One region of the Erwinia sp. 1181_3 genome, then DNA from elsewhere that is predicted to be linked to it. Evidence: predicted binding sites of a transcription regulator. Region 1 holds the regulator's gene; each other region holds the start of a gene.
What was found. Region 1 encodes Fur, which represses iron uptake genes when iron is present. Its sites were predicted from a motif close to ATAATAATGAGAACNACTATCAA; they were not measured.
Positions count from the first base shown of each region.

Region 2: a site for Fur is predicted at 2,244-2,266, ahead of FY046_RS05070 (TonB-dependent siderophore receptor). Genes of this name have one in related genera too.
Region 3: a site for Fur is predicted at 5,678-5,700, ahead of FY046_RS03665 (TonB-dependent receptor domain-containing protein). Genes of this name have one in related genera too.
Region 4: a site for Fur is predicted at 1,523-1,545, ahead of FY046_RS11520 (isochorismate synthase). Genes of this name have one in related genera too.

Region 1 covers NZ_VTDE01000002.1:748,036-755,651, reverse strand. The annotation lists gene glnS (glutamine--tRNA ligase) at 1-150, shown strand, start outside; gene FY046_RS07925 (LysR family transcriptional regulator) at 204-1,082, opposite strand; gene FY046_RS07920 (MFS transporter) at 1,175-2,533, shown strand; gene FY046_RS07915 (hypothetical protein) at 2,521-2,910, shown strand; gene mtr (tryptophan permease) at 3,027-4,274, shown strand; gene fur (ferric iron uptake transcriptional regulator) at 4,379-4,822, opposite strand; gene fldA (flavodoxin FldA) at 5,220-5,750, opposite strand; gene ybfE (LexA regulated protein) at 5,892-6,173, opposite strand; gene ybfF (esterase) at 6,286-7,050, opposite strand; gene seqA (replication initiation negative regulator SeqA) at 7,312-7,616, shown strand, end outside.
Region 2 covers NZ_VTDE01000002.1:147,545-155,160, reverse strand. The annotation lists gene FY046_RS05075 (TonB-dependent siderophore receptor) at 1-1,962, shown strand, start outside; gene FY046_RS05070 (TonB-dependent siderophore receptor) at 2,469-4,655, shown strand; gene FY046_RS05065 (DUF998 domain-containing protein) at 4,790-5,428, shown strand; gene FY046_RS05060 (sigma-54-dependent Fis family transcriptional regulator) at 5,425-7,371, shown strand; gene FY046_RS05055 (lipoyl protein ligase domain-containing protein) at 7,387-7,616, shown strand, end outside.
Region 3 covers NZ_VTDE01000001.1:826,395-834,010, reverse strand. The annotation lists gene pta (phosphate acetyltransferase) at 1-294, opposite strand, end outside; gene ackA (acetate kinase) at 488-1,690, opposite strand; gene yfbV (terminus macrodomain insulation protein YfbV) at 2,043-2,495, shown strand; gene FY046_RS03685 (YfbU family protein) at 2,618-3,112, shown strand; gene FY046_RS03680 (sugar phosphatase) at 3,126-3,785, shown strand; gene FY046_RS03675 (RNA polymerase sigma factor) at 4,064-4,564, shown strand; gene FY046_RS03670 (FecR family protein) at 4,648-5,616, shown strand; gene FY046_RS03665 (TonB-dependent receptor domain-containing protein) at 5,789-7,616, shown strand, end outside.
Region 4 covers NZ_VTDE01000003.1:662,076-669,691, reverse strand. The annotation lists gene FY046_RS11525 ((2,3-dihydroxybenzoyl)adenylate synthase) at 1-312, opposite strand, end outside; gene FY046_RS11520 (isochorismate synthase) at 324-1,499, opposite strand; gene pmrB (two-component system sensor histidine kinase PmrB) at 1,782-2,837, opposite strand; gene pmrA (two-component system response regulator PmrA) at 2,834-3,496, opposite strand; gene dacB (serine-type D-Ala-D-Ala carboxypeptidase) at 3,501-4,934, opposite strand; gene greA (transcription elongation factor GreA) at 5,184-5,666, shown strand; gene yhbY (ribosome assembly RNA-binding protein YhbY) at 5,809-6,102, opposite strand; gene rlmE (23S rRNA (uridine(2552)-2'-O)-methyltransferase RlmE) at 6,231-6,860, shown strand; gene ftsH (ATP-dependent zinc metalloprotease FtsH) at 6,975-7,616, shown strand, end outside.

The DNA of each region.
Region 1 (7,616 bases):
CCGGGTATGCAGCAGGCGGAAGCCTCTGCGCCGTATCAGTTTGAGCGCGAAGGTTATTTCTGTGCCGATAGCGTGTATTCCAGTGCCAGCAATCTGGTGTTTAACCGCACCGTTGGCCTGCGTGATACCTGGGCAAAAGTGGGCGAGTAAACCGCTATTTGCTGATAAAAGGCCGCCGATGCGGCCTTTTTTTCGTCTGCTACTTATAATTCGGCACACAGATAATCAATAAACATCCGCGTTTTACGCGGCAGAGCGGTGCGGGTGGCAAAGACAGCGCTGACGGGCTGTACCGGTAGCTGCCAGTCATTGAACAGAAGCTGTAATTCTCCGCTGGCCAGATCGTCTGTCACCAGCCATTCAGGCAGCACCGCCACGCCCATTCCGGCCAGTGCCATCTGGCGCATAATCTGCGCAGAATTGGCGCTGTAACGTGCTTCGCTTTTCACTTCACAACGATCCTGCCCGCGCTGGAAATGCCAGCGGCCGGGATGGGAGAGATTACTGTTGTGTATCCATGGCAGGGTGCCCACCTCACTGAGCTGTTGCAGCGAATAGCGCGCCATCAGCAGCGGCGACGCCACCAGCACAATACGGTATTCCCCCAATTTGCGACTCTTTAGCGAGGAGTCGCGCAGTGTGCCGAGGCGGATAGCCACATCCAGTTTGTTGCTCACCAGGTCATCAAGCGAGGCACCGACGTTATAGCTCAGGGTGAGCCCGGGGTGACGCTGGCAAAAACGGGCTACGGGTGGCATCAGGAACTGCTGGCCATACTCCCAGGTGGAGGTGATACGCAGTTCCCCCGATAGCGGCTGGCTGTCATCGGTGATGCGACTTACGGCAAGGTCGATATCGCAGAAGATCCCCTTAAAATCCTGGTAGAGCTGGCTTCCGCTCTCTGTCAGCGCCAGGTTACGGGTATTGCGCGTCAGCAGGGCGACGCCGAGTACCTGTTCCAGTGTCTTAATATGCAGGCTGACCATCGCCTTACTTAAGCCGAGATTATCGGCGGCGCGGGTAAAACTGCCGCTTTCCACGACCGCAAAAAAAGTGTGAATTTTATCCAGTTGAGCATGCATGGGATTGTTTACTTATATCGAACAATCTTTTCACTGTATGCCAGTCGATCTCCGTGGTCAATCGCCGCTATGCTGCGCCCGGAGGTATGACTATGAGCTATCGCTACCGCATAGCAGTAATTTTCCTGCTCGGCTTCTTTATTGATTGTATTAATATTTTTATGTCGGCGATTGCGCTGCCGGAGATGGCGGGAGAACTGCGTATAGCCAGCGGTTCGCTCGGCTGGGTGGCCAACAGCTATATACTCGGCTTGACGGTGATTATCCCAATAAGCAGCTGGCTTGCCGGGCGTTATGGTGCTCGCCGGGTGCTGGTGGCCTCGATGTTGCTGTTCAGCCTGGCGGCACTGGGCTGCGGTCTGGCAGATACGTTTATCACGTTGGTAATGTGGCGTTTTGTACAGGGTATGGCGGGAGGGTTGCTCATCCCGGTGGGGCAGGCTCTGACATTTAATCTGTTTAAGGGCAAGGAACGGGCAACCATATCGACCCTGATTATGAGCGTGGCATTGATTGCGCCAGCACTGTCGCCGCTGCTGGGCGGCATGATTGTCGACAGCCTCTCATGGCGCTGGATTTTCTGGTGCAATATTCCGTTCAGCCTGATGGCCGCTGCGCTGGCCGCGCTGTGGGTGCAGCGTGAAACGCGGGTGGCAGTCCGGCCTGATATCCGTGGCATTCTGCTGGTGTGCCTGGCACTGGCTGCCGTTCTGCTTGGGTTGTCGCAGCTTGCGGAGGCGGGGTCTCTTATTTCTGCATCGTTATGGCTGCTGGCCGCGTTGGGCCTGGCTATCGGCTATTTGCGCCATTACCATCGTCAACCCCAGGCGGTGATTGATTTGAAGCTGTTGCGTAATCCCCGGCTAAAGCTGGCGGTGGTCATTTACTACGCCGTGCCGGGCATCTTCACCGGTGTGAACCTGCTCAACATTTTTTATCTGCAACAGTGCCTGCATTTTTCTGCCGAACGTTGTGGAGCATTTATGCTGCTGTACGGTGGTGGGGCACTGGTGGCGATGCTGGTATGTGGTCGTCTTTACCATTGTCTGGGCGCACTGACCCTGTTCAGCTGTGGGTTGGTCTTACATGCAGGCGGCATCGTGCTGCTGGCGCTGGTACAGAGTCCCGAACAGGTGATGCTATTGAATGCGGCTTATCTGCTGATGGGGATTGGCGGTGGAATCAGTGCCAATACGGCACAAACCAGTGCTCTGACTGATTTTCACGATGAGCAGATGACGCGGGCCAGTGTGATATGGAATATTAATCGTCAGCTTTCATTCAGCCTCGGCGCCGCATTGTTTACACTGCTGTTTACGTTGATGAGCCGCCACTATTCTGCTGCTCAGTCTTATCATCAGGTCTTTGTTGTTGCCGCAGTTACCGGCCTGTTCCCCTTGTGGATGATTTATCGCCACGCCCGTCATAAGGATGTTGTATGTCAGCGTTAACCGAAAAAGCCTGTGAAAGTATCATTGTACTGCATCAGCTTATTGAGAAAGTGTTTCACGGAGATGGGAGCTTTGTCCCTGAGCTGTTGCGACATTTTGAACCCGATTTTATCATGGTCGCGCCCAGCGGAAAAAGTCTGTCGATGGAGGAGGTGACTGCGCTGTTCACTCGTCTGGTCGGCGAACGGCAGGGTGTTGCTATCACGATTGAACACTGCAAAGTGATCTCTCAGTTTGGCCAGGAAGTAGCGATCCAGTATCACGAGCTACAACAGCAGGGTGATAATCATACCCACCGTATTTCACTGGCGGTGATTGATTGTGGTTGTACGCCACCTCGCTGGCGCTATTTGCAGGAAACAATGGTGGTCAGTTAATTACTGTACTAGTTCGTGAGTGTGATTCTGTGTAGACTATGCGGCATTCTTGCCGTTTAGCCAGTGGATTATCCCGGTTTATGGCATGTTATTTATTGCATTCGCTAAGGGATTTCATGGCTACACCTGCTTCTGCTGTTCGTCTGCCGTCAACACTCTGGGGGGCGTTGATTATCAGTGGCACCATTATTGGTGCCGGGATGTTCTCGCTGCCGGTAGTGATGTCCGGTGCCTGGTTTGCCTGGTCCTCCGCGCTGCTGATCGTGACCTGGTTCTGTATGCTGCTGTCCGGATTACTGTATCTGGAAGCCAGCCTGCATTATCCCATCGGGGCGAGTTTTGATACGGTCACACGCGATTTACTTGGGCGTGGCTGGAACCTGATCAACGGTTTGTCCGTGGTCTTTGTGCTGGGGATCCTCACCTATGCGTACATTTCTGCCAGTGGCGCGATTATTCAGCACAGCCTTAATCAATTAAATGTCGGAATATCGGCACGTATGGCTGGGCTGCTCTTTACGCTACTGGTGGCGCTGTTTATCTGGCTGGGAACAGCGGTTGTCAGCCGGATGACGCTGATTTTTCTCGGCGCGAAGATCCTCACCTTTTTGATGATTTTTGGCGGCCTGCTGTGGCATGTTCAGCCGGCTATTCTGCTCGACAGCCAGGGAGCCGATCGCGATTATCTGCGATATCTCTGGATAGTGGTGCCGTTTTGTCTGGCCTCCTTCGGCTACCATGGCAACATTGCCGGGTTGACGACTTACTACCATAAGAATGCAGGCCGCGTGAGCCGTTGCCTGATTTACGGCACGCTGCTGGCTCTGATGATTTACTTTATCTGGATCATCGGCACGATGGGCAATATTCCCCGCAGCGAATTTAAAGCGATTGCCGCGCAAGGCGGTAATATTGACGTACTGGTGGGGGCGTTATCCGGCGTACTGCACAATCGCTCTCTGAATCTGTTACTGGATATCTTCTCTAACTTCGCCGTTGCCTGTTCATTCCTCGGTGTCAGTCTTGGCTTTTTTGATTACCTTGCCGATCTCTTTAAACTGGATAACTCCGCGTCCGGAAGATTAAAAACCACGCTGCTGACGTTTATTCTGCCGCTAACGGCCGCGATGATCTGGCCCAACGGTTTTCTGCTGGCAATCGGTTATGCCGGGCTGGCCGCGACGTTGTGGGCTGTTGTCACGCCAGCGCTACTAGCCTGGCAGTCACGTCGACGTTTTGCCACTGCCACGTGGCGAGTCAGAGGGGGGATGGCACCGATTGTGCTGGTTCTGCTGTTTGGTGCACTGAATGCCGTGGTCTCGTTGCTTTCATATGGTGGCTGGCTGCCGCTCTATACGCGATAACCTTTTGAGACAGATTGGCAGCGTTTTAGCCGGGAGGAATCGCTATAACGCAGGCATAAAAAAACCGGTGGCAAGCCACCGGTTTTTACACTGAACAGTGCAGATTATTTGTCGTGCAGAGTCTCGTCTTCACGACAGTCACCCAGAGAACAATGGCCATAAAGATACAGGCTATGGTTGCTCAGTTTGATACCGTGACGCGTGGCGATTTCACGCTGACGTTCCTCAATGTATTCGTCTCTGAACTCAATAACTTTACCGCAGTCCAGGCAGATCAGGTGATCGTGATGGTGCTGCTGAGTCAGTTCGAAAACGGATTTACCGCCTTCAAAGTTATGGCGGGTAACGATCCCCGCATCATCAAATTGGTTCAGCACGCGGTAAACGGTGGCCAGACCAATTTCTTCGCCCATATCAATCAGGCGTTTGTACAAGTCTTCCGCACTGACATGATGGCCCTCTGGTTCCTGAAGCACTTCCAGAATTTTCAGTCGGGGAAGCGTGACTTTCAGGCCGGCCTTCTTTAATGCGGTGTTATTGTCAGTCATGCGGATATTGTCCTGTTACTTTGCTAGTCACTTAGTGGCTGAAAAGCCCTGAACATCGGTCGACGCTAAAAGATGAGTGCGTCTCAGTATAGAACTGATACTCCGAAATGAAAACCATAAGGGGTGCCTGAAACCGCAATGGATGTAAGGATAAGTGTCATTACATCCAGGGTAGCACGCGCCCGAATTAGGCTGGGTTAACATTTCAATCTGCATCATCTTCACCGCTCTTTGGGCGACTCACATCCTCAAAGAGTGGGGCAGGTGCTGAGTAAGCGGGTAACCGATGGGGTTATTGTACAGTTTTGCAGATGAAAGTTACAAACATGTATCTATTACTTCTATAGGAAAAACCACTTACTTGATGTGAGATAGCTCCCACATCAAGCGGCTATGGTTATGCTTCGATGATATCTTTTAGCTGAAGTTCATCAAAAATTTGTTTTACCCACTTTTCAACGCGTTCGTTGGTGAGCTCTGGCTGGCGATCTTCATCAATGGCCAGGCCAAGGAAATGGTTATCATCTGCCATGCCTTTCGAGGCCTCGAAATGGTAGCCTTCGCTCGGCCAGTGGCCGACAATCACTGCGCCGTTCGGCTCAATGATGTCGCGGATGGTGCCCATTGCATCGCAGAAATACTCGGAATAGTCTTCCTGATCGCCGCAACCAAACAGCGCAACCAGTTTACCGTTGAAGTCGATTTCTTCCAGCGTTGGGAAGAAGTCATCCCAGTCGCACTGGGCTTCACCGTAGTACCAGGTTGGGATGCCAAGCAGCAGAATATCAAAGGCTTCAAGGTCTTCTTTGCTGCTTTTAGCAATATCACGAACTTCTGCAACATCTTTCCCCAGTTGCTTCTGGATCATTTTTGCAATGTTTTCGGTATTGCCTGTATCGCTACCAAAGAAAATGCCGACGAGTGCCATGAGTTTAATAACCTCTTGAATCTTAATGATATGGTGACTGCTGATTTTTTCGCAGATATCGCTAATGATAACAGACCGTCGTGAGCGGATAAATGAGTAATGCTGCCGGTTTTGTCGCTGAGTGCTAAGGCCCTGATACCATCAGGACGGATGACGTTGCAACTGTTCCAGCAGCATTTCTTCGATCAGTTCACTGCGGCTGATATTGCGCTCGAAAGCTAGCTGATTCAGGACATCAACCGCGTCGCTGTTCATTTTCAGTTCGACACGCTTCAGGCCGCGCACTTTATCGCGCTTGAGCTGATTGCGTTTGTTGATACGCAACTGCTCATCACGCGTCAGCGGATTAGTCTTGGGTCGTCCCGGACGTCGTTCATCTGCAAACAGATCGATCGTTGTGCGGTCCGTGTTCTCTTTTGCCATAGGAATCGTAATACTGAAAGGCTGGATTGCTGATGAATAGGGCCGTTATGCCGTCTGATAATCAGCAGCGGCAAAATTTTAGCGCGCCATCATACCCCAGCGAAAATGGTTTTCACAGCGCTAAAAAACGTCGGATTGCACGTAATACCGCATCGGGTTTCTCAGCATGTACCCAATGCCCTGCGCCGGTGATGACATGGGCACGCGCCTGCGGGAACTGGGTTAACAGTGCATCGCGATATGCATCGGCCAAATAGGGAGAACGCTCCCCACGAATGAACAGCACAGGATGTGACCAGGGGGCCAATGGCTCCCAGCCAATGATGTTTTCATAACATGCCAGCAGCGCCGGAACGTTGAAACGCCAAACACCCTCGTGGAACGACTTGAGTAAAAACTGGATAACGCCTTCTTCACTGATACTTTGACGCATCAGGGCAGTAGCTTCGCTGCGCGTGGTGATACCGGCCTCAGTCACCGCATTCAGTGCGGCAAAAATATCGTCATGATGACGCGTGGTGTAGGCCACAGGAGCGATATCAATCACTACGATCTCCTCAACACGATCGGGCGCCAGTGCGGTAATCGCCATGGCGATCTTCCCCCCCATCGAGTGACCGATCACGCTGAAACGATCGACCTGCATCGCGTCAAGCGTGTCCAGGACATCCTGAGCCATTAACGCATAATCCATCTGTTGCGCACGCGGAGACAAACCGTGGTTGCGGACATCGAGTTGAATCAAACGGCGATCGTCTTTTAATCCCCGGGCCAGTACGCCGAGGTTATCCAGGCTACCAAATAAACCGTGGATCAATACCAGTGGAAGCCCGTCAGTGGCGGATTGTTCAGATTGCAGGCGAAAATTCAAATTCATAGAGAAAGTTCTTACAGTTGGCACCAAGGCTTAGGGTATCATGGATCCCACAATTTCTGCCGCTGGCGCGAATGGCGGGTATGATCTTTTTGCGGCATATTCCGACTTTTGCCCTGAAACGGGTCTGGCGCTACACCCTGGCGGGATTTAACTTTATAATCCTGATGTTAGAACTGGATCGGCTCAACGTCATGATGGTTGCGTGGATTGTTGTCCCCGAACAACCGGTTCTGATACTAGCAACAACCGTACTGGATAAAGATGAAAACGATAGAAGTCGACGAAGAGCTATACCGTTATATTGCCAGCCACACTCAGCATATTGGTGAAAGCGCATCCGATATTTTGCGCCGTATGCTGAAGTTCACTGCGGGTCAAACTGCTCCTGTGGCGGCGAATGCTGCAGCGGCAGCCAAAGAACCTGCCGCTGCAGGTATTAAATCTGAATCCCGACCGCAGGATCGTGTTCGTGCGGTACGTGAGCTGTTGCTTTCGGATGAGTACGCGGAGCAGAAGCGTGCAGTGAATCGCTTTATGCTGATTCTATCGACTTTATACAGTCTGGA
Region 2 (7,616 bases), 600 kb from region 1:
CCGCTGCGTAAAACCCCGCAATCCATTTCTGTGGTGACGCGCGATCAGATGGACGATCAGGATGCTCGCTCAGTGGCTGATGCACTGAGTTACTCCAGTGGCGTGGTAGCAACCTACCGTGGAAACTCGAACCGTAATGATGAAGTGATCAGCCGTGGTTTCCGTTATGCACCGAAATTGCTGGATGGATTACATTTCGGTCTTTCTTCTGAGAATGGCGGGGCTGGGCAACTCGACCCATGGTTGCTTGAGCGTGTTGAAATCGTACATGGCCCGGCATCGGTACTTTATGGCCAGGTGAGCCCTGGTGGGCTGGTTCTGATGACCAGTAAGCGCCCGACAGCAGAAAGTATTCATGAAGTGCAACTCAGCACCGGTAATCGCCACTATGGTGAGGCAGCGGTGGACTTCGGCGGCAAGCTGAACGATGACAACACCTTGTTCTACCGCCTGAACGGCATTGCCAGCACCCAGAATGAGTTTGTGAAAAACAGCAAACAACAGCGTATGGCGATTGCGCCAGCGATCACCTGGCTGCCAAATGAAGACACCAGCTTTACGCTGTTAACCAGCTACCAGAATGACCCGAAAGCGGGTTCGCGTAACTTCTTGCCACGCGCAGGGACGCTCTATTCTACCGCTGCTGGCTATGTTCCTTATGACCTGAACGTCAGCGACTCTGACTTTACTAAGTCAAAGCGTGAACAGACCTCTATCGGTTACAGCCTGGAGCACAGCTTTAATGAAGCGGTATCGTTTACCCAGAACCTGCGTTACAGCCACCGCAATGAAGACTACAAATATCTGGTCTACAACGTGGATGACGGCAACCGTACACTGACGCGTCTGGCGCAGCATGAAACGGCGATGACTAACGAATTCAACGTCGACAATCAGTTGAAAGGGCTATTCGATACCGGTGAAGTGAAGCATACCGTCCTGGGCGGTTTCGATTACCGCTACTCGCATATTGATAGCAAACTGTATCGTGACTACGGCAGCAGTTACCCGATGGACTGGAGCAACCCGAGCCGTGTAGAGGTTGATGAAAGTTTGTTGGAGCTGGCCACCCATACCAAGAAATCCCTGAACCAGTACGGTGTTTATGTCCAGGATCAGCTGGAGTGGAATAACTGGAACCTGCTGCTGTCAGGTCGTAATGACTGGTCGCAGGTGAGCAACAAGGACCTCACAGCCGGGGGTTCAGATATCACTTATAATGACAGCGCGTTCACAGGGCGTGCCGGACTGCTGTATGCATTCGATAACGGTATTTCACCGTATGTCAGCTACAGCACCTCGTTTGAACCGGTGCTGGAGCAGGCGGCGGCAGGTGCCGATCCGCTGAAACCGACCACCGGTGAACAGACGGAAATCGGGGTGAAATTCCAGCCAGTGGGCGTGAATGCGATGATGACAGTCTCCTGGTTTGATATTAACCAGAAGAACGTCACCTCTTATAACCGTCTGACCAGTGCTTACGAGCAGATTGGTAAGGTCAACTCTCAGGGTATTGAGACAGAACTTCATGTGCAGCCAACGCCGGAAATTAAGCTGACTACCGCTTATACCTATACCGATGTGGTGACCAAGAGCTCAACAGATCCGGATAAAGTCGGTCACAGCCCAAATGCTATCCCGCGTCATGCTGCTTCAGCCTGGGGTAGTTACAGCTTCCTTGATGGTGTGCTGAATGGTTTGACTATGGGTACCGGCGTTCGTTATGTGGGTAAAGCTCCGGGTGATGATATCGGCGAATACTATGTGCCGCATTACACCCTGTACGATGCGATGGTGAAATATGAACTGGGCCAGGCTGTCCCGACTCTGAAAGGGACCACCTTACAGTTCAATGCGCAGAACCTGACGGATGAGCACTATGTGTCATCTTGTGCGGGTCAGTGGGCATGTTTCTACGGTGCAGGCCGTACGTTTGTTGCTTCTGTTAATTACCGCTGGTAATGGGTAGAGCAGGGCGTTCGTCGCCACTTTGAACTAAAGCGGGGTTCCACAGAGAACCGCGTTCCTGACAAGCTTCATTATCATCCTTTTAGCCACCCCAGACGGGGTGGCTATTTTTTTACCTGATCGTTCCCTCACCGCACGTCCTGCTTTTTTCTGACGCCAGTCTGTTTAGCCGAACCGTTATAAATCACACTGATTTTTTCTTTAGTTTACATGTTGTTACTTTTTATCGTCCATGCCAGTTATTTGTGTAATAAGAAATGCTAATACAAATGTTATTGAGAGTGATTTACATTTGCATTAGTATGCGTCGGAACTTCACACAGGTAAGAGGTAACTCTTCATTTAGTAAGGTTTTTTTTCATAAGCAGAGGGTGCGTTCGGACGTTAATGATCCGTGCCATTCCTGAAGTTAGCTACGGCCAATCAGTAAATCTAATGGGTTGGCGGGCTTTACTGGTTTCTTTCGTAGACAAGGCTGTTTCAGACGAGATAACACAACTATGTTGAAGAAGATAAAAACCCAGGCGCGCCCTGGTGTGGCAGTACACTCTGGAAATACCACCCTGTGCCTGTTGCTGGCGTCTTCACTGCTGGCGGCGCCGCTGGCGCAGTCCGCCACTGACAACACGCTGACGGTGACGGCGGAGTCCCAGGAGAGCGTGACGGGGCGAAACAGTGGTATTGTGGCGAAAGAGAGCGCTTCAGGCACCAAAACCCCCACCCCGCTGCGCAAAACCCCGCAATCGATTTCGGTGGTGACACGCGAGCAGATGGATGACCAGGCGGCAGCATCGGTTTCCGATGCCCTCAGTTATACCAGCGGTGTGGTGACCAACTATCGCGGTAACTCCAACCGTAACGACGAAATTATCAGCCGTGGCTTCCGCTACGCGCCAAAACTGCTGGATGGTCTGCACTTTGGTCTTTCCAGCTCCAGCGGGGGAGCCGGGCAGGTTGACCCGTGGTTGCTGGAGCGCGTGGAGATGGTCCATGGCCCTGCAGGGGTGTTATACGGCCAGGTCAGCCCGGGTGGCCTGGTGATCATGACCAGCAAGCGCCCGACGGCTGAAGCCGTTCGCGAAGTGCAGCTCAGCACCGGCAATCATCATCTGGGCGAAGCGGCCTTTGATTTTGGCGGTAAGCTGAACGATGACAACACGCTGTTTTATCGTCTTAACGGTATTGCCAGCACCAGACATGAAGAAGTGAAAAACAATAAACAGGAACGCGTGGCAATAGCGCCCGCCATCACCTGGCTGCCGAATGCCGATACCAGCTTTACCCTGTTAACCAGCTACCAGAACGACCCGAAAGCCGGATCGCGTAACTTCCTGCCGATGGTCGGGACGTTGAAAGAAGCCAGCACCGGGTATATCCCGTATGACCTGAATATCAACGACCCGAACTACTATGGTAACAAGCGGGAACAGGCCTCCATTGGCTACGAATTTGACCACAGCTTCAATGAAGCGCTATCGTTTACCCAGAACCTGCGCTATACCCATCGTGATGAAGACTATAAATATATGGTCTACACCACCAGCTCCGACCTCAACGACCACACCATTGAACGTCGCCCGCAACATGAAACGGTGATGACGAACGAATTCGGTGTCGATAACCACCTCAAAGGGCTGTTTGATACCGGTGATGTCGGCCATACCGTGCTCGGTGGGCTGGATTATCGCTGGAGCCGCGTTGCCAGCACCCTGTCACGCCATACCTCGACCCAGTACCAGCTCGACTGGGCAAATCCTGGTCGTGTTGATGTGAATGAGGATGATTTTACCCCCAGCATTAACACCGTGAAGCAGCTGCATCAGGTTGGGGTCTACCTGCAGGATCAGATGGAGTGGAATAACTGGAACCTGGTCCTGTCCGGCCGCAACGACTGGTCGCAAATCCGTACGATTAACCGCCTGAACGGCACCGACGTGAAGAATAATGACAGCGCCTTTACCGGCCGTGCCGGGCTGTTGTACGCCTTCGATAACGGTCTGTCGCCGTACATCAGTTACAGCACCTCGTTTGAACCGAACCTGAGCAATGGCGCACCGGGAACCGATCCGTTTAAGCCGACAACAGGGGAGCAGACCGAAGTGGGGGTGAAATACCAGCCGCCGGGTTCCAATACCGTGATGACCGTGTCGGTGTTTGATATCACTCAGAAAAACATCACCTCGGCGAATACGGTGACCGGTTACAACGAGCAGATCGGTAAGGTTGACTCTAACGGCGTGGAAATGGAAGTGCATGCCCAGCCGTTGCCGGAAGTCAAACTGATGGCGGCTTATACCTATACCGATGCGGTGACAAAAGAGACTTACACAACCGCTCAACTTGGACGTACCCCGGCCAGCATTCCGCGTCATGCGGCATCGGCCTGGGGCAGCTACAGCTTCCTGAATGGGGCTCTGAGTGGGCTGACCGTAGGTACGGGTGTGCGTTACACCGGTGATGCCCCGGCGGACAGCACCGGAACCAACGAAGTACCGCACTTCACGCTGTACGATGCGATGGCAAAATATGAACTGGGCGAGGCAGTTTCCAGCCTGAAAGGCACCACGGTTCAACTGAATGTGCAGAACCTGACTGACAAACACTACGTGGCATCCTGTAGCAACAGCGAAGCCTGTTTCTATGGTTCAGGCCGCAATGTGGTGGCATCGGTGAACTATCGCTGGTAAGCCGCGAATCGTCTGACGACGAGGTGACGCGTACACGCCTCGTCCAGCGAATTATCATCTTTTACCACCCCAGCCGGGGTGGTTTTTTTTTGACGCTCTGTCAGACTGAATGCTGCCAGTAACAGGAGAGAAACATGTCGCAGTTATCGGGCCGCAGCCGTGCAGGCGCGTGCTGTTTCGCCGCCGGGGGATTGCTGTATCTGCTGGCCGAACGTACCAGCGCGCTGGCCTGGCATCATCCGGCCTATCGCTACAGCCACAACTATATTAGTGATCTCGGCATTCCTGAATGCGGGCCGCAGATTTGCTCACCGCTGCATAACGTGATGAATGCCGGATTTGCGGTGGAAGGCGTGCTGTTTTTGCTGGCTTGCTTACTGTTGCGGCCGCAGCTGTCAGGGGGAATGGGGTGGGTGGCGTTGCTGGCAGGCGGCCTGCATGGCATTGGCGGCGTTATGATCGCGCTATTCCACAGCGGTGGGGAAGCTGATGGGGTGACATTGCATCAGGCAGGTGCGGTGATGGCGATTGGCGGGGGTAATCTGTGCCTGATCGCCACAGGCCTGGCGTTGCGCCGTTGCGCACCTGTGTATGCCGGGTTTAGCCTGCTGCTGGGAATGGTCGGCTTACTCTGTATGGTGCTCATCCCGTACGTAGCGTTGCCGATCGGCATCATTGAGCGTGCGGCGGTCTATCCCATCACCCTCTGGCAGGTGGTGAGCGGATTTTCATTGCTGTTACTGTCTTACCGGTTCAAAAGGAGCGTGTTGTGAATCAGAGTCAGCGTGAACATATTGCCACCGTGCTTGCCTGCACCCGCGAAGATGCCCGGCATCTGGTGCAGCGTCAGTATGACCAGACGATCCGTGACTCCTGGCAACGCTGCGTGGAAAGTCACGGACTTGATCCCAGCCGTATGCAGGCGGCGCGCATTCTCCCCTGGCAGGAGCTGCGAGAGCATCGCGAGCATCTTGAAGAGTTTCGCCATATTGCCCGGCACGGTTTGAGCCGGTTATACCAGCAGATTGCTCCGGCGGGCTATGTGGTGTTGCTGACGGATGCCCACGGGGTGACGGTGGACTATCTGGGGGATGACAGTGCTGAAATCAGCCTGCGTCGCGCTGGCCTGTTCCTGGGGGCGCAATGGTCGGAAGCCTGGGCGGGCACCTGTGCGGTTGGCACGGCGCTGGCGACCGGGAAAGCGCTGACCGTACATCACAACGACCATTTCGATGCCACGCATATTGCACTCTCCTGTTCGGCCGTGCCGCTGTTCGATCCGCAGGGGCAGCTTAACGCCATCCTGGATATCTCCGCACTGACCTCGCCGCAGCCGAAATCCGGCCAGCAGCTGGCGTTACAGATTGCGCGGATGCATGCCCACCAGATTGAAAATGCCTGGTTTGAGCATCGCCACCGTGCCGACTGGGTGCTGAAACTCAGCCCGTCCTCGCCGTTTGTCGAGGTCAGCCCGGATTACCTTATTGCTTTTGATGCCGATGGCCGGGTGATCGGGCATAACCACCGTGCGCAGCGGATGCTGGAGAAAGAGCTGGGCATTGATGCGCCGCTGCCGCACTGCCGCAGCATGCTGCTCGGGATGCCGATTGAACAGCTGTTTAATACTTCGATAGACAGTTTGCCGGACTGGCTGGCCAGCGCCAGCGGTCGTCAGGGCACGCTGGATCGGCTGCGCAGCGGTGAGAGGCTGTATGTGACGGCGGTGCAGCCCGCACGCCGCCCGGAGCGCACGGCGATCACCACGCCCGCCGCACTGCCTGCGCCGCTGGCGGCCCTCACGGGCGGCGATCCTGCATTGCAGCAGCAGTTACAGCGTGCCTCGCGCTTACTGAGTGCGCCGCTGCATCTGGTGGTGCAGGGGGAAACGGGCAGCGGCAAAGAGTATTTTGCCCGCGCTTTCCATCAGTCCAGCCAGCGCAGTGGGCAGCCGTTTATTGCGGTGAACTGTGCCGCGATCCCCGCGACCTTGATTGAAAGTGTGCTGTTTGGTCATCTGCCGGGCAGTTTCTCCGGGGCGGGCAGCAAAGCGCGGCGCGGCCTGGTCCAGGAAGCCGACGGCGGCACGCTGTTCCTTGATGAGATCGGTGATATGCCGCTGGAGATGCAGACGCGGTTGCTGCGCGTGCTGGCCGAGCAGGAGGTGCTGCCGGTCGGGGCTTCACGCCCGGTTGCGGTGGATATCCGTGTGATTTCGGCTTCACATCATGTGCTTGAGGAGCTGGTGGAGCAGGGGCGTTTTCGCGCCGATCTGTTCTGGCGTTTGCAGGGGGCGCGTATCACCCTGCCTGCACTGCGCAACCGTCAGGATCTCGACTGGTTAATCGACAACATGCTGGCGGGCAAAGCCCGACTGTCCGCAGCGGCGCGTCAGTGCCTGCATCAGCACGGCTGGCCGGGTAACCTGCGTGAACTGAGCAATGCGCTGGACTACGCGGTGGCGATGGCCGACGCTAACCAGATTGAAGCGGGGGATCTGCCTGACGGCATCGGCATTACTGCCCCGTTAACGTTAGTTCAGGAAAGCCCGAAAGAGGTGCAGGCGCTGCCGGACGAAGGGCAACAGCTGGTGGCCTGCCTGCGTGCCGCACGCTGGAACCACAGCGCCGTGGCGCGCCAGCTGGGCATCAGCCGGATGACGCTGTACCGCCGGATGCAGCGATATGGCATTCAGTCGCCCAACACTCAGCCTGCGTAACGGGAAGAGATGACGATGAAGAAAAGCGTTCAGGTAGCAGGTGACGGCCCGTTTATGTTGCCGCAGGGACGACTAGTGTACTGCGCGGACCCGACCGAGGCTGAAGACGGGCTGTTTCCGCTGGCCGCTGCAGGCCACAAGGTGGCACAGCTGTGGTATGGACCGCAGTCGCTGGTGGTGCCCTCAAGTTACCGACGTTTTACCGCGCTGGACCAGGTGCGCGAGCAGTTTGCTGCTGCCGGATG
Region 3 (7,616 bases), on a different contig from region 1:
GGTGTTTTCGTGATAGCGCGCAATGATCTCTTCCATCAACACATCTTGCTGGTTAGAGCCCAGCAGAGATTCAACGCGGCTCATTGCCAGCGGTTCAGCGGCAGGAATGCTGGAGTTTTTGCGGATGATGGTGGTGGTCTGGTCTGGGCTGTCGCCGCCTGCACGTGGCTGGGCGATCGGTTTAAAGACGCTGAGACGCACGCCTTTACGTTCCATAGCACGGATAACGCCCAGGCTGACGCTGGTCAGACCGACGCTGGTACCGGTAGGGATGAGCATGATAGTACGGGACACGATAGATTCTCTCCTATAGCGTCATTTTTCACGCTACAGGTGTGTTGGCTGCCTTCGCTCACCCCAGTCAATTACTTGAGTAAGCTCCTGAGGATTCACTCAGTTGCCGCCTTCCTGTAACGCGAAATATGTAGCTATATAAAATGGTGTCTAAAACAACGCCGTCAGCCTGGGCTGACGGCTCGTTGCGAGATTATGCCGTCAGGCGGCTGGCGTCCTGCGCGATCACCAACTCTTCGTTGGTTGGGATGACAATCGCTGCACGCGTGCCTTCTTTGTTGATAAAGCCTGATTTGCCGAAGCGTGCGGCCAGGTTGCGCTCGTGGTCAACCTCGAAGCCCAGCAGCGCCAGCTTGCCCAGTGACAATTCACGAACCATCGCTGCATTTTCACCGATCCCGCCGGTAAAGATAACCGCATCCAGGCGGCCGTCCATCAGTGCAGTGTAAGAACCGATGTATTTCGCCAGACGGTGGCAGAACACATCCATCGCGCGTTTGGCATCTTCTTTAGTGGCGTAGTTGTCTTCAACGTAACGGCAGTCGCTGGTGACTTCAGTCAGACCCAGCAGGCCAGACTCTTTGGTCAGCAGTTTGTTGATCGCATCCACGCTCATGCCCAGCGTGTCGTGCAGGAAGAAGATGATCGCCGGGTCGATGTCACCACTGCGGGTGCCCATCACCAGACCTTCCAGCGGAGTCAGACCCATTGAGGTGTCCACACATTCGCCGTTACGGATAGCCGAAACAGAGCCTCCGTTGCCTAGGTGGCAGGTGATCACGTTCAGTTCAGAAACAGGTTTGTTCAGGACTTTCGCCGCTTCCTGAGTTACATAGTAGTGACTGGTGCCGTGTGCGCCGTAACGACGAACACCGTGCTCTTTATAGAGTTTGTACGGCAGGGCGTAGAGATAAGACTCTTCAGGCATTGTCTGATGGAAAGCGGTGTCGAAAACAGCCACATTCTTATCTGAAAGGTGTGGGAAGTTTTTCAGTGCTTCATCAATACCGATCAGGTGCGCCGGGTTATGCAGCGGTGCAAAAGAAGAAGCATCTTTGATGCCCTGGATAACAGACGCATCGATAACCACAGACTGAGTTAACTTTTCGCCGCCATGTACGATGCGATGACCGATTGCAGCGATTTGTGCCGACAGTTCTGGTTTTTGTGCCAGAATAGTTTTAACCATGAAGTTCAGTGCTTCGCTGTGAGCTGCACCAGCACCCAGAGCCGCTTCTTGTTTAGCGCCATCCTGCTTCCATTTGATACGGGCTTCCGGAAGGTGGAAACATTCAGCTAAACCTGACAGGTATTCGTCGCCGTTTGCCGGATCGATGATGGCAAATTTCAGGGAAGAACTACCGCAGTTCAGAACCAGTACTAACTTACTCGACATGGAAGGTCCTATTTGTTTAAAGTGGCGAAAATAAAGTCAACAGTCTATCAGCGTAGTGCATGAAAGCTGGTACATTAATGATGAAGGTCAGGCTTTCGAAAAGTTTTGTCCGAAAGCAAATTTTTTGGAAATATTACGAGATTTTTTTAAATCTTGTCTGTTATTTTTATAAGTTGGTCGATTGTTGACCCGGATTGCTCGTTATCCACTGCCCGTACCCGATATGATGGGAATAAATCGCGCACAGGATAACCAGGGTCACTCGCAAAGACAAAATATTTTGAATCATGTTAGGTAAAGTTGGTGAGTTACAGTTTTTTTTTAATATTTATCTCTGAAGTTGAGGTCAGACATGGCGAATGAGTCCGGCAGTGTCGGTTGGTTTAAGCTGTTCCAGCATGGGCAGCACTATATGAAGACGTGGCCTGTCGATAAACGCCTTGCACCTATGTTTCCAGAAAACAGAGTGACGCGCGCCACGCGGTTTGCTATCCGCATTATGCCTCCCGTCGCTGTTTTCAGCCTGACCTGGCAAATTGCCCTCGGCGGGCAACTTGGCCCGGCCGTGGCCACCGCGCTCTTTGCCTGTAGCCTGCCAATGCAGGGGCTGTGGTGGCTGGGAAGACGTTCGGTCACGCCGTTGCCTCCTTCTTTGCTGGGCTGGTTCCACGATGTGCGTGAGAAACTGCAAGCCGCCGGCCAGGCGATGACCCCGGTTGAAGGCAAGCCCACGTATCAGTCACTGGCTGATGTTCTGAAACGGGCGTTCAAGCAGCTGGATAAAACGTTCCTTGATGACCTCTAAATGCAGGCGGGTTTTCCTCACTGAAGTGAAGGTAAACCCGCTTTGCGTCAAAGAAGCCTTTCCCCTCGCTATGCGATCCTTGTGCAACTTTCAGATTGCCCCCCGTGGCCGAGGAGCCCCAAATGGATATGACCCACGCACAGCGTTTAATTCTTTCCAATCAATACCAGTTAATGGCGATGCTCGATCCCGATAATGCGGCGCGTCATCGTCGCTATCAGACTATTGTCGAACGCGGTTACGGCCTGCAACTGCGCGAGCTGGATAATGAATTCAGCCAGCTGCCGGAAGCGGAATGCCGCACGCTGGTCGCGATGATGGAGATGTATCACGCGCTGCATGTTTCCTGGACTAATCTGAAAGAGCCTCAGGGGGTTGAAGCGCGTCGCCTGGTATTCCTGGGTTTTGATGCCGCCACAGAAGGGCGTTACCTCGGCTACGTGCGCTTTCTGGTGAATGTGGAAGGGCGTTACGGTCATTTTTCCGCGGGCAACCACGAGTTTAATGCTCAGGTGCCGATGTGGGAAAAGTATCAACGGATGCTGGCTGTGTGGCACAATTGTCCCCGACAGTACCATCTGAGTGCGAATGAGATCGCGCAAGTTATCAACGCCTGAGAAGGAAGATGCAGTGAAGTGTAAAGGTTTTCTGTTTGATCTGGATGGCACGTTAGTCGACTCACTTACGGTCGTTGAACGTGCCTGGAAAAACTGGGGTAAGCGCCACGGGATTGACCCGGACGAAGTGCTTGGTTTCATCCACGGTAAGCAGGCTATTACCTCACTGCGCCATTTTATGGCCGGGGCGTCAGCAGACGCCATTCAGCAGGAGTTTATCGCCCTGGAAAAAATGGAAGCCGAAGACACGGACGGGATTGTGGCGTTGCCGGGTGCGCTAGCGTTGCTGGCGCAGCTTGATGAAATGGACATCCCCTGGGCCATCGTGACCTCCGGTTCTGTGCCTGTGGCCAGCGCCCGTCATGCGGCGGCAGGGCTGCCAGCTCCTGCCGCGTTTGTTACCGCAGAACGTGTCGAGCGCGGTAAACCTGAACCTGATGCCTATTTACTGGGTGCACAGCTGCTGGACCTGGAGCCGGAAGAGTGTGTGGTGGTAGAAGATGCCGCAGCGGGCATTCTCTCCGGACTGAGCGCAGGCTGCCATGTGATTGCCGTGAACGTGCCCGTTGATGCACCCCGTCTGGAAGATGTGGATATGGTACTCACCTCGCTGGATGAGCTTATCATCCATAAAAATGCTGATGGCAGCGTTAATATTCACCGTAAACATTAATTCTTTTCAGCCCTGCTCTCGCGGGGCTTTTTATTTCCCCCCTGGTTCCCCCTGGTTCCCCCTGGTTCCCCGTGGTAAAAAAAACAACATAAATGTCACACCAATTTTAATGTTAATAAGAATCATTATCATTTTTATATTTTTTTCTATATTCTTACCGAAAACGAACAAATAGCGACCCGCGCAACCGCGTGCTGGTCCTCTCCAGGGTACTTTTTTATGGTGTGCATTAACGTTGCTTGTGCTCGCTTTAAACTTCCGGCTCCCGGGGTGGCGCTATGCTGAACCTCAAATTGCTCTTCCAGAAGCACGCGCACGAGATCCAGCAGTTTCTTCAGAAACGCGGGCACGGGCCTGATGTGGCCGCCGATCTGACCCAGGATACTTTCCTGCGCATCCTCAGTTCGGCACCGCAAAAGGATGATAACCCGCGTGCGTGGCTGCACCGGGTGGCACGTAACCTCTCGGTTGACCTCTATCGCCGCCAGCAGATTGTCACCATAGAAGAGATGCCGGAAGAGGACTTCTATGCCATTGCTGACCCGCTCTCCGGGCCGGAACGGACCTTTGGTGCGCGTCAGGATCTGCAAATACTGAACGATGCGCTGCATGAGCTGCCGTTACAAACTCAGCAGGCTTTCCGCCTGTATCGTTTAGGGGAGATGACGATTAACGAGGTGGCAGAGGAGCTGGATATTTCTATTTCCCACTGCTGGAAACTGATTCAACGCGCCTACCTTCATCTGCGCGTGAAATTGAACGATGCGCATAAGCAATGAACTAAAATAAGCAAACGCATCTCTTATCCATTACAGTATGAATGCTCTTTTTGCCGACGCGCCAGCGAACCGGATTTGCTCAGATGACTGGAAACATGTCGCAGGACGATAAACTGTTTGAAGAAGCCTTCGACCTGATCATCATGTTGCAGGCTGGCAAGGATACCCCGCAGGTGCGCGATCTGATTCAGGTCTGGCGCGCGCGTGGCCCTGCCCATGAAGCGGCCTGGCGCGAGGCGATGCATATTCACAGCCTGTCCGGCGATTTGCTGCATGTTTCCCCCTCCACCGTTGTGCCCCTTCCTTCCCGACCGGGATTATCCCGTCGTCGTTTTCTGCTGGGGGCAACTGCAGTTGCTGCTGCGGGGGCTCTGTTGGCAGTGGCGGGACCCCAACTGCTGCTTAACCTTCGTGCTGACAACGTGACGGCGACCGCAGAAGTGAAACATCTGCGGCTGGAGGACGGAACCGCTATCGCGCTGGGACCGGACAGTGCCGTTCGTTATCATTTTACCCCGCAGGAACGCCGTATTGAGCTGCTCTCCGGGATGGCGTGGATTGATGTTGCCGCTGACGACATGCGTACTTTTCGCGCGGTGGCGCGTGATATGCAGGTCAGTACTTTCGACAGTGCTTTCGATTTGAGCCAGGAGAGTTCGCTGCTGAATGTCAGCGTCGGGCGCGGCAGTGCTGAAGTGCTTATCGCGGGTAACAGTGACCCGGTCAGTCCGCAGCTGGGTGCCGGTGACTGGCTGACCCTGGATCTGCACAGCCAGTTGATCGAACATGGTCATCATTCTGCTGATGCCGCCGGTGCCTGGCAGGACGGTACGCTGGTGGTGGACGGCGAAACATTATCATCAGTGGTCGCACGCATTGCGCGCTGGCAGCCGGGCAAGGTGGTGATGGCCAGCAGCCGCCTTGGTCATCAGCGTATTAGCGGTGTCTATAATCTGAGTGACCCCTTGAGCGCCTTGCAGGCTGCGGTGCAGCCTCGTGGTGGCAAAGTGCATGAACTGAGTCCGTGGCTGACGGTAATCGCCACGATCTGACCGAAAAAGACCTTCCTCCCTACGTTTTCATTCTCCCCCAAAATAGTTTTGTAAAAAAAACATCTTAATGAGAAAAATTGTCATTCCCATTCGTTGTATCTGACAGAGCGTGCTGGCTGTCACCTGCATCATCGGCCGCTTACAAAATAACAATATTTTGCCGAGGGGATTTATGATTTCGTCAGTTGAAGTTCGCCTTGCACGTCGTGTCGGTACCCGACTGTTAAGCGCAACGCTTTTAGGTTCACTTTCGTTGCCGCTGGTGGTGCTGTCTCACAGTGCACACGCAGAAGCCGCACAGCAAATTTCATTCAGCATCCCGGCCGGTTCACTGTCCGGCGCGCTGGCCGCGTTTGGCCGCCAGTCCGGTATGCAGATCAGTTATCCACCAGAAATGGCGGCCGGGAAGACATCTCCGGGTATCTCCACCACCACCACGTCTGACGCCGCGTTGAACCGGTTGTTGCAGGGCAGTGGGCTACAGGCAAACTTCAGCGGCAACACGGTCACACTGAATACGGCTTCAGCATCCAATGCCGACGATGATGCCCTGATGCTGGGCACCATTACCGTGACCGCTAAAGCAGGTGGAACGCCAGCGGACGCACCCTATGAAAGTGCCGGTTCCAGAGCGTATCTCTCTGGCGAACAGGTGGAGCGTTTTCGCGGCACCTCGGTAGGCGACTTCCTCTCTGGTGTACCCGGTGTGCTGAATGGTGATGCCCGCAACTCAGGGGCGCTGGATGTGAACATACGTGGTATGCAGGGACAGGGACGAGCACCGGTTATTGTCGATGGATCCAGCCAGGAGACCAGCATTTATCAGGGATATAATGGATCGAACTCACGTACCTATATTGACCCGGATTTTATTGGTTCCGTCGAGATTGAAAAGGGTGCCAGCATGGGTGCCGATGCCACTGGTGCCATCGGTGGGGTGGTGCGCGTCAGTACCATCGGTGTACAGGATATTTTGCTGCCGGGCGAAAGTCTGGGGGTACGTATTAAGGGCGGCTTTAACAGCAACAGTGGTCATGTTTCTGCGGAAGGTACCCGTGCGGGCATGAAAAAATCGTTCGGCTATGCTGGCGATAGTCCGACTTATGACCAGATGTATTATAAGAATGACACCCGGCGTCCGGGGTTACTGGAGGCAACGGGCGGTTCCGGAAGTATTGCGGTGGCAGGGACGAGCGACTATTTTGACGGTGTAGCTGCCTATGCCCGGCGCTACAACGGTAACTACTACGCGGGTAAGCACGGTGGCGGCCAGCCCCGGGTGACGACCAAAGTGGATCTCTATGGTAATAACACCTTAGTCAACGGCGGCATTGGACCTTACCGTGGCGGAGAGCAGGTGCTGAATACCTCGCTGGATAACGAATCCTGGCTGCTGAAAGGCAAGCTGAAGATGGTGAATAACCAGACGCTGGAACTGGGATATTCAAAATACATCAGTGACTACGGCTATCAGCTGGGATCGACGTATTTTATCACCCCCTCTTTCTATCAGGGACGGCTGAGTAATATCACGCTAGATACCTGGACTGCGCGTTATCAGTGGCAGCCCGATGATACCGATCTGATTAACCTCAAAGTGAACACGTTTTACAATCAGGTGGATAACCGTGCTAATGCCACCAGCTACAATGAAACGCTGGGCACTCTGACCTCTACCGCTATGCTGGTCGGTGCGGATCGCTGGGGTGCCACCGCATCGAATACCTCACTGTTCACCACGCCTGTCGGGGATGTCAGCGTTGAGCTGGGCGGAGGTTATACACGTGAAGATGTTGGCACACCGAGGGGTGTTACATTTGTCGATGATCTTTCGGTGGTCATGCCACAACCGCGCGAGGGTAATCGCCGCGAGAGTAATGCCTTTACCACACTGGAATGGAAACCGCAGGAATGGCTGACACTGAACGGCCATGTGCGCTATCAGCACTATAAAACCCTGGATGAGGCGCCAACCCTGGAAACACCGTATGAGCGTACCG
Region 4 (7,616 bases), on a different contig from region 1:
TAGTGCGTTAACAGGGGCGACGCCAATTTTCAGCAAGGCAAAAAAGGTGACGTAGAATTCTGCAACGTTACCCAGTTGTACCAGTGCCGTGTCACCTGACTTCAGACCACGGCGTTGCAGCGAGGCTGCCAGGCGATCGGACTGCTGTGCCAGATCGTGGTAGCGATAACGGCGCGTGCCGTCAATCACGGCTACGGCGCTGCTGCCAGCGTGACGTTGCAGAATGTCCGTTAACGGCAGATCCAGCCAGTAACCTTTTGCGCGATACTGTGTGGCCAGATCGTCCGGCCAGCGAGAATAAGGGATGGTCATGACAGCACTCTTTAGTTCAGGCCAAAAGCCCGTAGCATGGTGTTGAGTTTGACGCCGGTTTCCCGCCATTCGGATTCCGGGCTGGAGGCCGGAACGATACCGGCACCGGCAAACAGACGAACGCGGTTACCGTTCACTTTGCCGCAGCGGATGGTGACGACCCATTCACCGTTGCCGTGCTCATCGCACCAGCCGACAATGCCGCCAAAGAGGCCCCGATTGAACGGTTCCAGTTCAGCAATCAGTTTCTGGGCAGTGGTATGCGGGAAGCCGCTCAGCGCAGGCGTTGGATGCAGCAGGCAGGCCAGTGACAGTGCCGTATCGGCTTTCTGGCTCACTTCACCTTCAATCGCGGTGCCCAGATGCCAGAGCGTCGAGGTGGTCAACAGCTCCGGGGTCGCTGGCAGGGCAAGGTAAGCGCTGCGGGGTTGCAGCACATCGCGCATGGCATCGGTCACCAGCTTATGCTCGTAGCGATCCTTGGTGGATGCCATCAGCAGTTGCCCGGCCTGACGATCTTTCTGTGCATCACTTTCACGACGCGCCGATCCGGCCAGTGGATGGGTGTAATAGCGGCTGTCATGCTTGCGCATCAGCAACTCCGGGCTGGCCCCCAGCAATGAACCCCCTTCCGGTAGTGCAACATGGAAGTTATAGCTTCCCGGATTCTGCGTCATCAGGCGCGTCATCAGGTTGGCAATATCGATCTTCTCAGTAGTGACGATTTCCATCAGGCGTGACAGCACCACTTTGTCCAACTGCTTCGTTGTGGTCGCGTCAACGGCCTGGGCGACCATCTGCATAAAGGCGTCCTGCTCTGGCAGAGCAGTACGGCGCATGACGTCAGGAAGCTCACTCTTTGGCGCGCCCATTTGTTGCAGATACGCCTTGCCATCGAAGTACTGGCTGGACTCAGGGATAAACAGGGAAGAAGGCTGGCTGGCATCGAAGGGGATCGCCCCGACGAGCACGGGGTGAGCAATTCCCTGGCGTTTCGCATCAAGGAATCGTTGCCGGATTTCGTGTTGAAATTCGCTCTGTAGCGCTTCGCCACCGAATGCAGGGGTGGTGACGGTGGTAAAGCAGCCCTGTGCTGCCAGACTGCGCCAGGGAGACATAAAGAAAAAACCACTGGCGGCTGCCTGTGAGGCAAACTGTAGCGTACTTTCTGACGTTAACGATTCCATTGGGCATCCTCATTTAAATGATAAACGTAGTAAGAACTATTATCATTTGCTTTCAGGTGCAGTAAACTACGTCGATTATTGTGGAGTGTCAATAAAGGTAAATTAATTTAATTATCGTAAAGACATCCTTACACGGTGGGTGCTGTACGCGAGCCGTGCTGCCATTACCTGTGAAAAGGGGGGCCAGAGGAATCCACATAAAAGGTAAGCATTGCTGATTAAATGCCCGTGGGATAACGCCCGTGGGATAACAGAGGATGTTAGGCGGGTAGCAGGAAACGTTTAGTCAAGCTGATGGGGTAACCAGCAGCTGGCTTTGAGGCCACTGCGATCGCTACGGTTCGTCAGACTGAGGTGCCCACGATGGATTTGCACAATGCGCTGGACGATATTCAGGCCAAGTCCGCTACCACCATAGCGACGATCCATTCGACGGAAGGCTTTGATGGCATCGTTTACCATACTGGCATCAATGCCGGAGCCTTCATCGTGGACACTGACCTGGCTTCCGGTTTCCTCATCTTCCACCAGCAACGTAATCGTGCTGCCCTCTGGACTGTAACGTGAGGCATTCTCCAGCAGGTTACGCAGCATCAGCCTCAGCAAGATGGCATCGCCCTGTACCGTGCGTATTGTCGTGCTGCTAACAATAAGATGCTGCTGACGCAGGGCCAGTAGTTCATCCATTTCCTGGCGTAGCGGGTCAATGACATCATGCCAGCTCAGGGTCTGATAATGGCCGCTGGCCAGTGCCTGACCGGCGCGTGACAACATCAGGAGCTGCTCAATAACATGCATCAGTTGATCGATGCGCTCAACCAGCATCGGCCCCTGTTTTACCCCTTCCTGCTCCAGCAGCTCAAGGTGTAACCGCAGACCTGCCAGCGGCGTACGCAGCTCGTGTGCAGCATCGGCGGTGAACAGCCGCTCCTGCTGCAGCGTATTATCAAGACGGCCCAGCAGCTGGTTTAACGCCCCGGTGACCGCCACAATTTCATCCATTTCTGAATGCAGCGGCAGGGGAGAGAGATTGTCAGCAGAGCGGGTAACCAGGTTTTGTTGAAGCGATCTGAGCGGGCGAATAATCCAGCTGATTGCCCAGAATGAAAGCAGCAGGGTAAAGCAGACCATCACCAGCGAAGGCAGAAGCAGAGAGGCGATGGCCTCGCGGATTTCATTTTCTACCTGATCATTACGAGCGTGTGCAGAGAGGGTCTCATTGACCAGAAAACTGATCTGTTCGCGGCTTTCATGCCACAGCCAGAGCGCGCTCATCAACTGGCAGCTCAACAGAATGAGCGTCAGCATAATCAATAAACGTCGACGCATACTGTTCATGCGCGTTCTTCCAGGCGATAGCCAACGCCACGTACGGTTTTAATCCGGTCTTTCCCCAGCTTACGCCGCAGATTATGGATATGGACTTCAAGGGTATTTGAGCCGGTATCATCTTGCCAGCTGTAGAGATCCTGCAGGAGTGTTTCCCGGTGCACCGTTTGACCAATGCGCATCAGTAGACGCGTTAACAGAGAAAACTCTTTAGGTGTCACCTCGATGGGGTGATTATCGACGGCGACCTGTTGCGAAGAGAGGTTAAGTGCGAGGTCGCCATGCTGTAACAGGTTATCGCTTCTTCCCTGATAGCGACGGATCAGCGCACGGACGCGGGCTTTCAGCTCAACCAGTGCAAAGGGTTTGATCAGATAGTCATCTGCTCCGGCATCCAGCCCGTCAACACGGTCAGATAATGCATCGCGTGCTGTCAGGATCAATACTGGCAGATCAACCTGCTCTTTGCGCCACTGCCGCAGCAGATCGGCACCATCACGATCCGGCAACCCAAGATCCAGAACAATCAGGCTGTACTGACCGCTGTTCAAATACGCAATGGCCTGCGCGGCGCTGGCCGCACAGTCCACAGCATAACCTTCACCCGTCAGGGCTAGGGTTAACCCCTGTTGCAGGAGCGTATCATCTTCAACGATCAGTATTTTCATTGGCTCAATTATTTTGATAAACGTCTTTGTACAAGCGGCTTTCGAAACGAACCAAAGGAATACGGCGCTGGCGCTGATCTTCCGGTGGCACAGCGTATCCTGACAGGAACTGCACAAAGGCAACACGTTGTCCGCTGGCGGTTGTCATAAAGCCAGCCAGGTTATACACACCCTGTAAAGACCCCGTTTTTGCCGATACCTTGCCATCAACACCAGCTTCGTGCAGACCGCCGCGATAGCGTAATGTGCCGTCATAACCCGCTAAGGGTAGCATCGAAATATAATTTAATTGCTCATCATTCTGCGCAATATATTGCAGTACCTGCATCATGGTTGCCGGAGAGATCAGATCGTGACGCGACAGCCCGGATCCATCGACCTGAATGCTGTTACCCAGATCGATATTCGCCTTCTGACGCAGGATCTGACGGACTGCATCCGATCCTGCCCGCCATGTACCCGGCACGCCAAAGCGTTCATGGCCGATGGTGCGGAAAACGGTGTCAGCGATCATATTGTCTGACTTCTTCAGCATAATTTTTAACAGATCATGCAGCGGTGCTGACTGCGTTTCGGCCAGTACAGTACCGGGCTGTGTGACCTGAGTCTGCCTGACCAGGTGGCCGGTGTAGTCAATCCCGGCATTCTGCAGCTCAGCTTTCAGGATCGCGCCTGCGTAACTGGCCCCGTCCTGGATGGCAAAAGCCAGCGGTAATGGCTCAGAACGCTGGGTCAGACAACCCGTGAGGGTAAAGCGATTAAGCTCACCCGGAACCACATCCAGCTCGCAATACTGCGCATCAGGGGAGCCTTTAGCCAGCGTGCGGACTTCGCTGAACATATTCACCGGATAGTAAGATGCGACGCGAATAAACGCCTTATCACCCGGGTTTGGCGCACTATAAAGCGATACCGAGAAGCAGTTACGATCAACGATGGCAGCGCCGGGCGGGGCACTGAAGCATTGCGTCATGTCATTCCACGGCCAGCCGGGCGCTTTATCGTGGCTGGCAAAAACGGACGTATCAATGACCAGATTGCCATCAATGTGTTCCACACCCTGTTTTCTCAGTGCGGTGACCATATTACGCAAATCCTGGCGTGTCAGGGTGGGATCGCCACCGAAACGAGCCACCAGATCGCCGCGCAGTGTATCGCCGCTCACACTGCCTTTACTTTCCAGCTGTGTATGAAAGCGATAATCCGGGCCGAGTTGTAACAACGCGGCGAGAGCAGTGATCACTTTCATGGTGCTGGCGGGCAGTGCCATCTGTTGGCTGTGATAGTCGATAGCTGGCGTTGTGGCACCAATTTTCTGCACAACCAGCGCCAGATTGGCGCCGTCGGGTAAATATTGGGTATAGTCTTCGACGGGCGCAGCCTGCGCTTGCAGCATAAATGCGCAGGTAAAGCCGGTGACAATTCGTGAAAATCGCATAATCTCGCGGTAACTGACAGGTGATGCTGTCATACTACGGTGCATTGCGGTGGAAAGTAAACGATGACCCCCAGGGAACTCTGGGGTAAAATACGTATCAAATTGCAAAATCGAACCTGCCCTGGAGCTTGCTCCGGGTCAGGCTTCTTTCGTTTCAAATCAGTAGTAAGCGCCGCAGGACGCCCTTCCTGCATGCCACCCGTCAGGATGACGACACTTTAAACAGGATAGATTTTAAGAGGTATTGAGATGAACCAGATTCCGATGACGTTGAGGGGCGCGGAAAAACTGCGCGAAGAGCTGGAAGAGCTGAAAACCGTTAAACGCCCTAGAATTATTGCCTCAATTGCAGATGCTCGCGAACACGGCGATTTAAAAGAAAATGCTGAATATCATGCTGCTCGTGAAGAGCAAGGATTCTGCGAAGGCCGTATTCAGGAAATTGAAGCCAAGCTGTCGAATGCCCAGGTGATTGATGTCACCAAAATGGCGGGCAATGCTAACGGCCGCGTGATTTTCGGTGCCACAGTGACCGTGCTGAATGTGGACACTGATGAAGAGTCTACCTACCGTATCGTAGGGGATGATGAAGCGAACTTTAAGCAGAATCTGATTTCAGTGAACTCACCAATGGCACGTGGCCTGGTGGGCAAGGTTGCTGATGATATTGCCATTATCAAAACCCCAGGTGGCGATGTGGAATATGAAATCTTAAAAGTAGAATATCTTTAATTTTACAGTCCTCAAAATAACTGAGGTTTTGTAAAGATAAGAAAAAGGCCGCAACGCGGCCTTTTATCAGAATCAGGAGCATGGCACTTTCTCCAGTCCTGAGCTTAGTATGGACAAGTCGGCCCGAAAACCGACCTGCTCATCAACGCGGAATGGAAATCTTGCGCTCTTTCGTTGGACGGTACAGTACCAGCGTCTTGCCGATAACCTGCACATTGACTGCACGCGTTTCGCGCACGATGGCCTCAACTACCAGGGCTTTCGTCTCACGATCTTCTGTGGCGATTTTCACCTTGATAAGTTCATGGTGCTCCAGTGCTTGTTCGATCTCGGCCAGCACCCCTTCGGTCAAACCATTGTTGCCCAGCATAACAACTGGCTTCAGCGGATGGGCCAGACCTTTCAGGTGCTGTTTTTGTTTGGTACTCAGATTCATCGTATTTTTTACTTACATTGGGATTGAAAACGGGTCATTCTACCGCCATCTCGGGTGTATCACCAAATCGGCAGCGCTGATTTGAGCGGTTTATTTATCGCTTACGTTGAATCATAGTTGGAAATTGTATGACAGGTAAAAAGCGTTCGGCCAGTTCCAGCCGCTGGCTACAGGAACACTTTAGCGATAAATATGTGCTTGAGGCACAGAAAAAAGGGCTGCGCTCGCGCGCCTGGTTTAAACTGGATGAGATACAGCAAGGCGACAAACTGTTCAAACCTGGGATGACTGTGGTGGATCTCGGCGCGGCTCCCGGTGGTTGGTCGCAGTATGTGGTTACCCAGATTGGGGCAAAGGGTCACGTTATTGCTTGTGATCTTCTGCCGATGGATCCTATCGTCGGTGTCGATTTCCTTCAGGGCGACTTTCGTGATGAATTGGTGCTGAAGGCTCTGCTGGAACGCGTAGGTGAGACCAAGGTTCAGGTTGTGATGTCAGATATGGCACCCAACATGACGGGTACGCCTGCCGTCGATATTCCCCGGTCTATGTATTTATGTGAGCTTGCGTTGGAAATGTGCCGTGACGTTTTGGCACCTGGTGGAAGCTTTTTAGTGAAAGTGTTTCAGGGAGATGGCTTTGAAGAATACCTCCGGGAAATTCGCTCCCTGTTTACGAAAGTAAAAATTCGTAAGCCGGACGCTTCGCGCTCTCGTTCGCGTGAAGTGTACATTGTAGCGACAGGGCGCAAACTGTAACCAGAATAACTGGATTGGCTGTCAGCACCTCAGCGATTCCAAGTGTGAAGGATATAGAGTACCCTACGCTGTCTGTTAACACCGTTGTAATATGAGGTTAATCCCTTGAGTGACATGGCGAAAAACCTGATTCTCTGGTTAGTCATCGCAGTCGTGCTGATGTCTGTATTCCAGAGCTTTGGGCCCAGCGAGTCGAATGGCCGTCGGGTTGATTATTCAACCTTCCTGTCGGAAGTGAACCAGGATCAGGTCCGCGAGGCACGTATTAACGGGCGTGAGATTAACGTAACCAAAAAAGACAGTAATCGATATACGACCTACATTCCCGTCAACGATCCTAAGTTGCTCGACAACCTGTTGACTAAAAATGTGAAAGTAGTGGGTGAACCACCAGAAGAGCCGAGCCTGCTGGCGTCGATCTTCATCTCCTGGTTCCCAATGCTGCTACTTATCGGTGTCTGGATCTTCTTTATGCGTCAGATGCAGGGCGGCGGCGGAAAGGGCGCGATGTCCTTCGGCAAGAGCAAGGCCCGCATGCTGACAGAAGATCAAATCAAGACCACCTTTGCGGACGTTGCCGGTTGTGACGAAGCAAAAGAAGAAGTCAGCGAGCTGGTTGAATACCTGCGTGAGCCTAGCCGCTTCCAGAAACTCGGCGGTAAAATTCCGAAAGGCGTACTGATGGTCGGTCCTCCGGGTACCGGTAAAACCTTGCTGGCAAAAGCGATTGCCGGTGAAGCGAAAGTGCCTTTCTTT